One region of the Vibrio sp. 16 genome, then DNA from elsewhere that is predicted to be linked to it. Evidence: riboswitches for the same ligand, from Rfam matches in the RefSeq annotation. Region 1 holds a riboswitch; the other holds the start of a gene.

Region 1 (7,369 bases):
TCCACCCGTTAAGTCATAAGTATTACTGTCGAACATCACAACGCGGAATCTGTCTTCTGAAGGCAACTTACCCAAGCCTTGGCGCACGCCTTCCACAAGCGTCGAGTATTTGCCAGACATGGAACCTGACTTATCAAGCACGAACACCCAGTCGCGTCCTTGTGTTACGCGAGTCAGATCATCACCGGGAGTAAAAGTCAGTTTGACCGTGCCGCGCTTAGATGACTCTGGGTCACGGTACGCCACCATATCCACTCGCCCCGGCAAGCCATCTTGCAATCGCCAGTAGAAAACGACGTCCTGATCGAGCCTCATTGAAGCCTGAGCGGTTTGCATAGACTCACCCTCTTGCACAGCATCGGCGATGTGGTTGCTGACGTTTGCCTTCCACGTGGTGTGCTCGCCATCCGCTTGCTGGGAGATCACTGCCGCTGGGTGCGCTGGCAGCCTGACATCATCCACCGGATAAGCGGAGCGTAATGTCACGTTGAATGAAAAATCTTGCTCAACTTTGTCGTTTCGGGTCCAAAAGCTGTTTTTAGCGACATCCACTCCGCCCTCTTCTAGTGGGTAGACATAACGTCCGATACCATGGTCCAACAAGGCATCTTGCATATAGACGAGTTTTACCTTCACGCTCTGCTGCGGCTGAACTGGATACACTCGAATATCAAAGGTTTTATATTCGTCTTTTTCAGTCAGTGCTGTGGCGTTGCCTTGCGCTTTTTGGTCGTCGTAAATCTTACGGGCTTTTTCTTTAGGGACCGCCTCGGCAATGACTGGTGAGCCATTGATCCAATAAATAAACTCGCCCACAACGGCGTTTTGCGGAACAGGGAATGAGTACAAGGCTTCCAGTTCAGAGTCATTGGGATTGAAGAAGGTTTGTTCTATAGACGTGGTTGCGTATCCGTCCTGAATTGCGACATCAACATGATGGGATTCGATCTGAAGATCTTTATATTGGCTGCCAACGGGCTTGAGTAATCCAGCAGCTAGCGCTTTTGATGAAAACGTAGCGATAAGTACAGCGATAAACAAAACGCTCCAGATGGCGGTTTGTGAAATCATTTTCAGTCGGTTCAACATTGTTGCCTCCGTTATCTTCTGTCATCAGAGAGTCTTTCTCTGGCTGTTCAGTAGGTTGCACGAAGGAGAGGCAGCAACAAAGATCAGCGAACAAAGTAGCAAATATTATTACCGCAGGTGTTATCCGATACGACTTTTCTCCGCGTCGTCTTTTATTTCGAACTCATCAAACAAGGGGAAGCTCCAGCGACGCATGGCAATCACCATAGAGGTGCCATGTCGCTGCTCCATAGCTAACTCGTTGTCGCTATTGCACGATTCATAAAACTCTTTCACTAATCGTTGAATCCGCTGTTGGAGCTTGTGATTGGTAGGTAACGACATCAACCCTGTCGCCATCACCAGTTTTTCGTCATTTTTGGAAAAGTGCGTGTGGAAGAAGGTGTTTACGACCTGCTGCTGGAAGAACTGCTGAATAGGCCCCCCTGCAATCCACGAAAACGAGGAGGAGATCTTGAGTTTGATGCGATTACTCGGCATCAACTCAATCACTTTGAGGCGATCAAGGTGCGCCAGTTTTTGAATCAACTGAGGCTCACTGAGGTTGTATTGAGTTAGGATTTGTTCAAAGCGATAACCATTGGTGATACAAACGGCGACCAGCAGTAGCGCCTTATCCACCACTAACTGTTTTTCCTGCTCCCAAGTCAATGAAGAAAGGTTTTGACTCTCTTCTTCGGCAAGTTTAAACAGCGCTGTCATTTCCAGGTCAATCAAGCCACACACCGCAGACAAACGCTCAAGGCTCATGCTGCCACCGTTAGAGAAAAGGCGCTTCACCGAACCTTCACTCAAATCCAGCGCTTTGGCGACATCTTGGTAATTCACACCGTGCGATTTTAATTGCTTTTTCAGTACCTGAATCACCTGCTCACACTCTGACATTCACCTCTCCTTGATTAACCAACGGGCTCACAACCAACCTCTTGTGAATGTTGGCCATATGACACTTCACGCTGGGTATTTTTCGCAGGTTTGATGTGATATTTCAACCGCTAATTTGGCGGAAAAAAGAGTCAGCCTTAACGGTCGGACTCTTTTTAATAGGAGTGTTCTTGGGGTGTGTAACGATGCTAAAGCTAATTCCACATGTTGATTAGTTGAAGTGATGCCCACTGTTTTTAGCGAGTTTTTGCATTGCTTCAGCGAACGTTGTTGTTTTGCCTTTCGCTTTAACTTGCACAACCCTATACCCCATTTTTTCCAACGCGTGGCGCTCTGCTAACACAGCTTTATCATCTTGTTGGCTACTTTTTGCTGGCTGATGGATATAGCACCCCTCAAGTTGGCCATCCTCAACCAGTTGGTGATGCCTCAATGCATCGATGTCAAAATTCATAGTCAATATAGTCGTTCTAAGTGGAGAGTTTTTTGGTAGGTTACATGTGCTTTAAAGGCTTAACAACGGTATCTAAGCCTTCTATTTTTAGCGCTAGGCATAGCTTAAGGAGGTCACCAAGCTCCCCTTGAGGGAAGCCTTTCTTATCAAACCAAAGCAAATACTCTTCAGGCAAATCAATCAAGACACGCCCAGCGTATTTCCCAAATGGCATTTGCACTCTGGCTAATTTGAGCAAATTTTCTTTTTCGAGCATGACAAACAGTCTGGTTCATTTAAGTTGGCCAAGCATAGCATGTTCATCTGCCACTCTCTAATGTGTGACGTGATAAAGCCTATTTCACAGGCTAGGCATCATGCACTGTGTGCGCGTATTCCACGACAACCTGATTACCTTCGATGTAGGCATTTTGTATTTCACCATCCACGGTCATTCTGCTTTTCAAGTAAACCACTCTCGGGCCTGCTTCACGGTGCTCTTTTAGCGATGGGAAGGTATGTTTGGGCTCTAGATGCAGATGACGACAAAAATGGCTGACAAAAGACATCGTCATCGGACGCTCACCACGAAGAACTTGTGAGAACGTCAACTGATTCATACCCAGTTTTTTGGCAAATTCCATTTGGGTTAAGCGCATTTTCGATTTCTGTGACATCCACGTTTGGTAAAGCGCTTCTCGGTCTTGTTCGGTGAATTCCATTGTTGTTCCCTGTATTGGTAGCATCAATAAATTGTCGGCACTTTTATCCAAGTGGATGTCAGGTCAGCGTTAACGGAGCTTAAAGGTTTGGTTGATATTGAAGAAAACAGGCATGGATTCGCGACGAATAAAAGCGGGGAAAATCATTCACAGATCAAATATAAATGAGAAATAAAGTATTGATTATCAATATTTTATTCAGCTTATCATTGAAAAATAATCAAGTTAATTCATGTCAGAAATTTCAAAGCGAGATTGCCCTTCCACAAACGCAATCAGATCGTCGCTTTTAAACAAAACTATCACTACATTTCGCGTGCTCAACTGCACTTCTGGCAAACTATCTGAAAAGTTAGGACGCAAAGTCTCCGGTCTGTCGACTCACTCAAGTCTATGATAGCGGGACCGCCACCCAAGTCGGGTGCCATCATGCCAAGGTGTCATCTTTTTATTCAGCGAATGTATAAGGATAGATGATGAATCAACTCCCTCAAAAAACGCTCATTGCTTTAAGTCTAGTCACTGTCAGTGGAACGGCCATTGGCCACGGCTATGTTTCGGCATATGAAAACGGCGTAGCTGCAAGCCGCGCTGCACTATGTAAATTCCCAACCAGCGACACCAACGAAAAGAATGCGCAATGCGGTGCCATTCAGTATGAACCGCAAAGTGTCGAAGGGCCTGACGGCTTCCCAGAAGCTGGTCCCCGTGATGGCAAAATTGCGAGCGCAGAAACCTCTCTCGCCGCCGCATTAGATGAACAAACCGCCAGCCGCTGGGTGAAGCGCCCTATTCAATCCGGTCAACAGTTCTTTGAGTGGACGTTTACCGCCAACCATGTAACAAAAGACTGGAAATACTACATCACCAAGGCAGATTGGAATCCAAATCAGCCGCTTGCTCGTCAATCATTTGATTTACAGCCTTTCTGTGTGGTCGATGGCAATATGGTGCAACCACCAAAACGTGTCAGCCATCTATGTGATGTCCCAACACGTGAGGGCTACCACGTAATTCTTGCGGTGTGGGATGTTGGTGATACGGCGGCCTCTTTTTACAACGTTATTGATGTGAAATTTGATGGGGATTTGCCTGTTGATCCTGATTGGCGCCAAGGTGGACAGATCAATCCAACCATGGATCTGAACGTCGGTGATACCGTTTTTACACGCGTATTTGACCAAAGTGGCGAAAACATCAGTTACCGAACGCAGATCGTCATTGATAGTGAAGAACAAGGCAAAGCGAATCAGTGGTCTTTTGCTCTCGCAGACAAAATCAATCAAGAGCAAAGTCTCATCCGCTCTGGTGAACGCAAAGAAGATGGCGCTTTTGCCCCAGTGTATGGTTCAAACCCGATTTACCTAAAAACGGGCTCTTCACTTGAGCGTGTTGAAATAGGCTATGACATTGTAACGCCTGAACCAGAGCTCGATTTGAGTGTTGAGGGCTTGCAAGATGAGTACACTGTGACCGAAGATGCCACCGTGCTTAACCTTGAACTCTTGGCGACAGGTGATCTCAACGCTGAACTGACGGTGTACAACCATCACAAGGAGTCATTGGCTTCGTACTCGGGCAAGTTAGAAGACGGGGCGGCTCAGTCAATAGAACTAGCTTTATCGAAATCAGAGCCTGGCCATCACATGCTTGTTGTTGTTACCAAAGATGACAAAGGCACACTGGTAGAACAAGAGACTTTAGACTTCCATTTAGTAGAAGAGCAAACACCACCGCCATCAGGAGACTATGACTATGTTTTCCCTAACGGCATGGAAAGCTACGCGGCGGGAACCAAAGTACTCGCGAATGATGGCAACATCTATCAATGCAAAGCATTCCCGTACTCAGGATACTGCGTGCAGTGGTCGCCATCAGCCAACCACTATGAACCGGGAGTCGGTTCACATTGGGAGTCGGCTTGGGACAAACTGAAATAACCATGTTACAAGGGGCGACGTCGCCCCTTTTTAGATCTGATGGCACGCGATATTGAGGTCTTCGCTTCCGCTTTTACCATAGAAGAACAGTTTCTTACCTTCGATATAGATATGTAAGTCAGATTCGAAGCTCGTTAGACTGTTTTTATCTCGAACAAATGTCGGCGACTGCTCTGGTTTTAGATTCCAGTCCACCCCCGTAAACCTCTGCTCCATTCTTTGCCCCGTCACTTTGTTGTTGGCCATTAAAACAACCTCATAAGGTTCAACTAGCCCAGACTTATGATGCAAAGCCCCTGATTGGTAATAGAGCACGCTATTGTTGGTTGGGAAATACATGGTGGTAAGTTCGTCCACCTTCGCATACTGCTTGTATGCTTCAGAGCTGAAGCCTGCTTTGGTTTCCGAGCAATGCCAACGCGTGCCGCTAAATTCAACATCACTCAAAGAGTAGTAATAAAGACCAAACCCCGTTAAAACACCAAACAAAAGAGTTAATGCAACTCGCATCTAACCTCCTTGTTATCCAAAGAGCCTGCGATGTTTCTCGCCAGTTGATGCTTATCGACATGGAAGAAGTGGAACATGTGATTACGCTTGCCTGTGGCTTGCTGTAGCCAAACCGTCAATGTGACTTGGTCTGGCTCATAGAGCGAAGGGTATAGCCTTATATAAACATCAGCACCACATATAGTAGGTACCAAGGCTGCTAGTTGTTGCTTTAACTCAAACACACCGATAAATCCATCTGTCATATCATGGAGGTAGTAGTTTGTGTCACCATTTGAGAAATGCTCATAGTTATGTTTTTTAATGTAAGAAGGCTTGGTGACCAAAGGTTTAGAGTAAAAGAGTAACAGCAAAGTCACCAGCGTCGTCAGCATAAACACAGCCCCTAAAATGTAAGGTTGTATCACCTTTTGCTTCCAAAATGGCAATGAAGAGGCCTTTGATTTTATATCTGTAGTCTCTTCTATGTTTAGAGAATCTTCTACGCGTTCATCCAAGCATTGAATATCGATAGCATCAGTTTGTAAGTAGTAACCTACTTTGCTAATCGTCGTAATCTCAGTCCCTTTCGCTTTAAGAGACAATAAATTCCTACGCAGGCCACAAATAACATTCGTCAAAGCCTGATCGGTGACAATCGTACCTTCCCAACACTGGGCAAAAAGTTCTTCCCGTGAGACGGGTTCTTTGGCTTGCAGTAACAGCAGCAGGACCTCATAAGGTAGAGGTCGTAATACTATTTTATTACCATTTTGATTGCGTAACGTCCTTGTTGCACATTCTAAAGTTAAGTTCGAAAACTGAATCGCTTGCATTACTTCATTCAATTTGTTTAGAGGGCAACTTATCTAGCTCAGAAAACATGAGCTGAAAAGTAGAGATAGCCTACGAAGAGGTACTCCGGTCCAAATTTTGAGAAAGCGACAGTCTACCGATAAGTTTTTATAAATCAACAATCCACAGAAATGGTTATTTAAAAATAAACCTTTACTTAACAGTAAAATAGCGAACACAGCCAATCAAAACCAAGTAATTTCTCACTATTGAGACAAAATATAAATGTCGATTTCGTGTGCTTTCAGTTTAGTTACCGAGATCACAAATTTGTAAAGTGCGCGGCCAAATTCATTCGTTCACTGACTAAATGAGAAATTACAAAATGGGAAAAGCTCTCTTACTTACCGCCTTGTTTTCTGGCTTTGCTTCAGCACATGGTTTTGATGGGTTTTACTTAGGTGCTGGTCTTGGTAGTACGGACTTTGATGACGGAGGCGTCTTCAACGATGATGAGCTCCCCCTCTCCACTGATACAAAGGGAAGTACAGTCAAGTTAATCGCAGGCTATCAGATCAACCGCGTTTTAGGTGTAGAAGCTCAATACACTAGATACGGTGAAACAAGCGTTCAAATAGCCGAGCAAAAAGCAGCCGATATCAAACATCGTTCCTTTACTATTAGCGCAAGCCTTGGTCATTCATTCGACAATGGCGTGCGCCCATTCGCGACACTGGGTATAGGCTCTATTGAATACACACTTAAGAACAGAATCTACCCTCAAGAATCAAGAGATGAATCTGGTAGCACTGTTCGGTTAGGTGCTGGTCTAGAATATACACCTTATGTAGTTAAGGGCTTTACGATACGAGCAAGCTATGAAGCTGACTACTTTGTATTAGAGGATAAGTGGGCCAACCGCGATTACGACCAATCTATGGGCTCTTGGTATTTAGGCACAACTTATAAGTTCTAACTTAAGTCGATGCGAGTAGTATTGACTACTCGCTTTGATC
Region 2 (7,369 bases), on a different replicon from region 1:
TCCTTGGTAATCTGATTATTCGCTCGAATGAACTTGAAAGTGATGTTGAAATGGAAAACGCACTTGAAGAGCAAGACAAGTTCATCAGCCACGCACTACTTAATTGGGTGCCAAAGTTCGCCGCTAAGTGCAAAGCTTTAGATGATTTCGGATTCTACTCTGCCATTGTGATGTTAATGGTTGCGTTTATGGAACTTGACTCTCGCTACCTAAAAGGCGAATAAATACGAGCTTTTGTGACCACGAGCAGGGAACAAAAACCTTTTTATTTGCGCTTAGTTTGTTTGCGGTCTAGAATCGTGACCGCAAACGATAAAAATGAACGAATTAAATACAAACCGCTAATTATAAGCGGTTTTTGTGTTTCTGATACTTTCTGCCAGATTATCCTACACTTAGGAATATTGTTTCGTGGCAGTCATCGACAGGACAAAACCTTATGGCCACCATAAAAGACGTAGCGCGCTTAGCCGGCGTATCAACAACTACTGTATCTCACGTAATTAATAAAACGCGTTTTGTTGCCGAAGCGACCCAAGAAAAGGTCATGGAAGCAGTAACAGAGCTGAACTATGCGCCTAGTGCCGTTGCTCGAAGCTTAAAGTGTAATACAACACGCACGATTGGCATGCTGGTGACTCAATCAACAAACCTCTTCTTTTCAGAAGTTATTGATGGTGTTGAGAGTTACTGTTACCGCCAAGGTTACACGCTGATTTTGTGTAATACCGGCGGCATCTATGAGAAGCAACGCGACTATATCCGCATGCTTGCAGAAAAGCGCGTAGACGGCATCTTGGTCATGTGTTCTGACCTCACAGAAGAACTCAGCGAAATGCTTGACCGTCATAAAGACATTCCTAAAGTGGTCATGGACTGGGGCCCTGAAAGCTCACAAGCTGACAAAATCATCGACAACTCAGAAATCATCGACAACTCAGAAGAAGGCGGCTATCTAGCGACTAAATACCTGATTGAGCGTGGCCACAAAGATATTGCTTGTTTGAGCGGGCACTTCGAAAAAGCAGCATGTCAGGAGCGTATCGCAGGCTTCAAGCGAGCAATGAACGAAGCGAACTTGGCAGTTGATGAAGACTGGATCCTTGAAGGTAACTTTGAATGTGACACTGCAGTCCTAGCCGCAGACAAGATTGTTGCAATGGATAAACGCCCGAGTGCCGTTTTCTGCTTCAACGATACGATGGCACTGGGTCTAATGAGCCGCCTACAACAAAAAGGTATCCGCATTCCAGAAGATATGTCCATTATTGGTTACGACAACATCGAGTTAGCGGAATACTTCTCTCCACCGCTCACGACTGTTCACCAACCGAAACGACGTGTCGGTAAGAACGCGTTCGAAATTTTGTTAGAGCGTATCAAGGACAAAGAACACGACAAGCGAGTGTTTGAGATGCACCCTGAAATTGTCGAGCGCTGTACCGTGCGCAACCTCAACAAATAACATCATCACTCAGCGCCTGACTCTTTGATTAATTATCAGTCAGGCGCATATAACCCGCCAAATTACTGAACTAAGATCACATTTACTCACTACAAGTGTGATACTTACCTCAAATATTATTTATTCTTAACTTGTTCGATCAATGCCACGAACAGGGCAAACCATTTCGAAAGGATGGGACGCAAAGCCTCCGGCCTTAAGTATACTTATACAAGGTAGCGGGGTTGCCGATGGCAAAAATGCAAAACTAGTACATTAAGCTTTCTCGTAAACTGGACGCGTCTCAATACTGAGTATGAGCAGACATGGAATTCGTCGAGATTTTACGAAGTGTTTTCTTGTATGACACCTTACTGACAAAATTTCTGCATTATTTTGCTAATCTCTCGGACCTGAATTGGTGGCGTATACATATACACCGAGAAAATACAGCATGGATAAACCAATACTTAAAGACTCAATGAGACTATTTGAGCAACTTGGTCAAATTAAGTCTCGTTCAATGTTTGGCGGCTTCGGCATATTCGCAGATGAGACGATGTTTGCTTTAGTGGTCAACGATAAGCTTCATGTAAGAGCGGATGCTCAGTTAATCAAACAGTGCAATGCCCTTTCTTTGGAACCCTACGTCTACAAAAAACGTGGTTTTCCCGTTGTGACTAAATATTTTGCTTTGAGCGATGACATTTCCTCAGACAATGAAAAAACACTGGCATTGGCAAGACAAGCGCTGATCGCAGCAAAAGAAGAGAAAAAAGTACAATCGAAAGCGAAACCAAATCGCTTGAAAGACCTACCCAACCTGCGCTTGGCAACGGAAAGAATGCTAAAGAAAGCCGGGATTGACGATGTCGAATCTTTAGAAGAAGCGGGCGCTGTTAAAGCGTACAAGGCGATTCAATCGACACACTCAGCAGAAGTGAGCGTTGAACTGCTGTGGGCACTAGAGGGAGCAATCAGGGGCACACATTGGTCTGTTATACCGCAAAGCCGAAGACAAGAACTACTGAATAAATTGAGCAACTAGCTCAATCAATCGATGAAAAAGCCAGCACTTGCTGGCTTTTTTAGTCTCTAAGGAAATATTTTCTTCTCGCTCTCGTTCTTATTGTCTATATCAATCATTCCCTATACTAACTTAAGTATGTAACTATAGGGTCAGAGTTATCCTTGCGAAGAGTATTAAAGGACGCGATTATGAATAAAAAATTGATCTTGGGGATAGTCTTAGTTGCGCTTATCGCCTTTCTGGCGATGAACTTTGGGCAATACCTGACGCTCGAAAACGCGAAAGCACAGCAGCTTGCACTCTCAGATTACATCAGCGAAAACTTCGTCTTCGCCGCATTGACTTACTTTTTCGCCTACGTCGCCATAACCGCGTTCTCCATTCCTGGAGCAGCCGTTGTTACGCTTTTGGGCGCTGCGCTCTTTGGGTTTTGGACAAGTTTGCTGTTGGTCTCTTTTGCCAGCACCATTGGTGCAACGCTCGCCTTTTTAAGCAGCCGTTTCCTATTGCGAGACTGGGTGCAAGGAAAGTTTGGCGATAAGCTGAGTGCGATTAACCAAGGTGTAGAACGTGATGGGGCGTTTTATCTATTCTCACTAAGGTTGATTCCTGTCTTCCCCTTCTTCCTTATTAATTTACTCATGGGATTAACGCCTATTTCGGTAACTCGATTCTATTTTGTCAGCCAACTAGGTATGTTACCCGGCACAGCCGTTTACTTAAACGCGGGTACTCAGTTAGCGCAAATTGAGAGCCTTTCAGGCATTGTCTCGCCTTCCGTCTTAGCGTCATTTGCTTTACTGGGTCTTTTCCCTGTCATTGCGAAATGGGTCATGAATAAAATTAAGTCATCGCCATCCGCACAGAATGGCTCGGCGTCATGAAAATCTACTCAGCGAGTAATCCTCCAGAAGCTCACATTGTCTGTGAGCTTCTAAAGTCTCAAGACATCAGCTGTGAAGTTCGTGGTGAAGGGATATTCGGGTTGCAGGGAGAAATCCCATTCGGTGAAAACAGCGAGCCTTATGTTTGGCTTTTAGAACCAAATAAGCGCAATCAGGCGAATGAGATCATCGACCAATTTAGGACAACGCAAAATGGTAGCGACTGGCACTGCAGTCAATGTGGAGAAGTCAACGAATCACAATTTGGGGTTTGCTGGCAATGCGGCACCGCAGCAGATTAAGTCGCCTTAATTTGCTGTTGTATAAAGGCAATCGAATGCTGATTGAACTCTTCCGGACGCTCTACATTACACACATGTCCACAATCAGGAATCTCAAGCAATTGACTCTGCTGGTGAACGGCAACCATCTCTTTCACTGGCTTAATAAACATGTAGTCTCGCTCTCCCATTAGATACAGCGTCGGAATTGGCAATTCTCTATCTTTGAAATACTTCATTAATGGGTTTACTTCTGCCGTGAGTATAAACCAGCGCTTAAACTCTTTCTGACACAGTTTTTTGGCTTCGCGGATAAACAGGTGACGTGATTCTTTCTGTGTCCGCTGTGGCATCACAATATAAGCAAATAAGCTGTATAACCACATATAAGGCACGATGTGTTTACATAAGTTACCGAGACGCACCAACACTTGTGAACGCGTGTTCAGGCGTGTTACTGCCCCACCCAGCACCATGGATTTCACACGCTCCGAGGCAAGCTCTGCGATATTTCTTACGATGATCGTTCCTAAAGACATCCCAACGAAGTGTGCTGATCGAATCTTGAGGTGATCCAGAACTTGGAGAATGTCTTGCGTGACCGCCTTAAACGTGTAGCGGTTCGCCATGATCTCCTTTAGTAGCTGATTTGATCGCCCGTGCCCTCTTAGGTCTATGAGCAACAAATTAAAGTGCTGCTTGTACGCTTTGATTTGCTTGAACCAAATAGACGAACTGCCTCCGGCTCCATGCACAAAAACCACCCACTCATTGCTTGTTGGGTGTTCAAATGTTTTGTGAAATAGCATTTCAGAGTTCATAGTGACGTTCAGAGTTTCTTACTGGAATAACTTGGAAGCAGAAGATTAGCACAAACTAATGCAATTTTAATTCAGCTTATGTCATTTCGTGTTACTTATCTTGTCTAAAATTGAAAAAATACAAAAAAAGGCGTCATACGACGCCTCAATATACTTAGCTTGTTCCGTTAGCTATTAAGCGCACTGTGATAAAGCGTCAAATACTCATCCGCCGCTTTGCTCCAGCAGAAATTTTGCTCCATCGCGTATAGTTGCACGCGTTTTACTTCGTTAGGTTGTTGTGCGTAAAGCAACAACGAGCGCTGTAAAACAAGAAGCAACGCAATCGGTTCAGGCTCATCGAATACAAAACCCGTTGCGATCGCAGGGTTCTCATCGTAGTCGTTAACGCTATCTTTCAACCCTCCAACACCTCGGACGATAGGCAAAGTGCCATAAGCCATACTATAGATTTGGTTTAAACCACAAGGCTCAAACTCCGAAGGCATCAAGAAGAAATCCGAACCAGCTTCAACTAAGTGGGCTAACCCATTGTCATAGGCCTCGACAAACTTGAATTTGTCGCTGAACAGCGCTTCCACCTCTTTCAGGCGCGAAGCCAATACCGGGTCACCGGTACCAACAATGACAAGTTGAACATCGTGCTTCAAAAACTGTGACAGGATAGGCAATAGGTAATGCACACCTTTTTGATTGGTAAGGCGACACACCATTCCATACATAGCGACATCTTTTTCAGCCAGTCCTACCGTTTCCTGCAAGCTGCGCTTACACGCTCGCTTCCCCCTAACCATACTTTGGCGGTTAGCTCGATAGTTGGCAGGCAGATATGCATCCGTTTCAGGGTTCCAAGCAGAATAATCACATCCGTTCAAAATCCCCACTAGATCATCCGCACGACGCTGAAACTCGGCGGCCATGCCATGGCTACCCAGTTCGGTTTTCAGTTCGTTTGCGTAGCTCGGACTCACAGCATTAATTTTATCTGCATTTAGCACCCCAGCTTTTAGCATGGTGACGTGCGAAGGGCTCACCGCCGCATCAGGCGCGTAACGAGCATGAAACTCAGGTAGGCATTGCAACTCATCATAGCTAAACACACCTTTGAAGACTGCATTGTGAATCGATAAAACACTTTTAGTTTTAGCGAAAAACGGGCATGAACCATAACGATGTGTGAGCAAAAATGGGACCAGTCCAGTGTGCCAATCATTGGCGTGGACAATATGCGGTTGAAAATCAAGCTTTTGCAGCATATCTAGAGACGCAGCGCTGAAAAAGGCAAATCGCTCACCATTATCGGCGTAAGCTTGGTTATTTTCAGCGTACATTTCAGGACGGTCAAAATATTGAGGACAATCGATCGCATAAACAACGACACCAGAAATCGACAGTTCACGAACTTTATACGAGGTATGCGGCCAGTGCTCTAGCTGTGTTTCCAGAATGACTTGCGCTTGCTCTATCCCTTTTACATTTCGATAAGCGGGCAACGCTAAACGAACGTCTTGATTGAGTTCTCGGAGCGCTTCAGGAAGCGCCTTGGCCACGTCCGCCAAGCCGCCACTTTTGATCAATCCTTCGACTTCCGATGCTACGAATAGAATAGATAAATTCTTAGTAGCCAACACGAGCTCCTTTTGGAATAACTACGATGCCTTCATCGGACACATGGAAGTGCTTTTTATCTTCCGTAAGGTTCACACCAATTTGAGTGCCCGGTGCGATATCAGCATCTTTATCGACAATTACACGACGCAATACACAGCCTTCGCCGACTTTCACGTCGCCCAGAAGGATACTTTCACTGATATCACACGCCGATGCAATATTACTGCGGAAGCCAAGCACACACTTCTCGATTCTTGAACCACGCACATAGCTGCCGTTACATACTAGACTATCGATGATTTGCACACGCCCGTTATCTGAGTCAGTAAACGTTGCGGGTGGTAATGGTGGGTAGTAAGTGTGTAGCGGCCACTTGCGGTTATAGAGCGAGAAAGGTGCATCTTTTTCCAACAAGTCCATATGTGCTTCCCAGTACGCGCCAATCGTACCTACATCACGCCAATATACTTCTTCCTTTTCACCTGTGATTCGGTTGGTGCTAAAGTCGTAAACGTAAACGTCTCCGCATGGGAACATTTTTGGAATGATGTCTTTGCCGAAATCATGGGACGAATCTGGGTTATCCGCATCTTCAATTAACTCAGAGAACAATCGATCCGCTTCAAAAACGTAGTTACCCATTGAAACCAATGCGTGCTCTGGATCCCCTGGGATTGACTTAGGATTTTCTGGTTTCTCTTGGAAGCCGACCATACGCCCTTCTGCATCGACTTCAATTACGCCAAACTGCGAAGCTTCAGACAATGGCATACGAAGCGCAGAAACGGTCAAGGCCGCTTGCTTTTCTTTGTGGAAATCGAGCATCTGCTTGATGTCCATTTTGTAAATATGGTCAGAGCCAAAAATACAGACTTGATCCGGTTCTGCCAACTCCATAAAACGTAAGTTTTGATAGATCGCATCGGCTGTCCCTTCATACCAACGCTTACCAGTGCGCATCTGCGCAGGAATAGGGTCGATAAAGCGATCGGTAATTCCATTAATGTTCCAGCCTTTCTTCAGGTGATGGAACAAAGATTGTGATTTAAACTGAGTCAGTACGTAAATACGCATCAAATCTGCATTAACAAAGTTATTCAATGCAAAATCGATCAATCGGTAACTGCCGCCAAATGGCACCGAAGGTTTACTACGAGACTCGGTCAACGGACGCAAACGCGAGCCTTCTCCACCAGCAAGGATCATACCTAAAACACCAGCCATTCTATTCTCTCCATATAATATTTTTTCGGATAAGCATATTTTTTTATTGGGGGGCTTATCTCATTTCCTAAGAG

Evidence for each region. Region 1 has a riboswitch for cyclic di-GMP ahead of gbpA (N-acetylglucosamine-binding protein GbpA). Riboswitches for the same ligand answer to the same signal wherever they lie in the genome.
Region 2: linked by a shared signal. The riboswitch ahead of U9J37_RS02210 (TfoX/Sxy family DNA transformation protein) and the one ahead of gbpA (N-acetylglucosamine-binding protein GbpA) in region 1 are both predicted to bind cyclic di-GMP.

Annotation. Positions count from the first base shown of each region.
Region 1 covers NZ_OY808998.1:1,201,172-1,208,540, reverse strand. Annotated here, with positions in the region: gene U9J37_RS19735 (VIT and vWA domain-containing protein) at 1-1,089, opposite strand, end outside; gene U9J37_RS19730 (helix-turn-helix domain-containing protein) at 1,210-1,974, opposite strand; gene U9J37_RS19725 (hypothetical protein) at 2,186-2,428, opposite strand; gene U9J37_RS19720 (DUF3820 family protein) at 2,469-2,684, opposite strand; gene U9J37_RS19715 (helix-turn-helix domain-containing protein) at 2,776-3,129, opposite strand; cyclic di-GMP riboswitch class I at 3,454-3,542, shown strand; gene gbpA (N-acetylglucosamine-binding protein GbpA) at 3,606-5,069, shown strand; gene U9J37_RS19705 (hypothetical protein) at 5,100-5,579, opposite strand; gene U9J37_RS19700 (winged helix-turn-helix domain-containing protein) at 5,564-6,394, opposite strand; gene U9J37_RS19695 (porin family protein) at 6,739-7,329, shown strand.
Region 2 covers NZ_OY808997.1:482,881-490,249, reverse strand. Annotated here, with positions in the region: gene torD (molecular chaperone TorD) at 1-224, shown strand, start outside; gene purR (HTH-type transcriptional repressor PurR) at 440-1,465, shown strand; cyclic di-GMP riboswitch class I at 1,611-1,697, shown strand; gene U9J37_RS02210 (TfoX/Sxy family DNA transformation protein) at 1,899-2,492, shown strand; gene U9J37_RS02205 (TVP38/TMEM64 family protein) at 2,663-3,358, shown strand; gene U9J37_RS02200 (putative signal transducing protein) at 3,355-3,660, shown strand; gene U9J37_RS02195 (alpha/beta fold hydrolase) at 3,657-4,460, opposite strand; gene glgA (glycogen synthase GlgA) at 4,628-6,088, opposite strand; gene glgC (glucose-1-phosphate adenylyltransferase) at 6,078-7,295, opposite strand.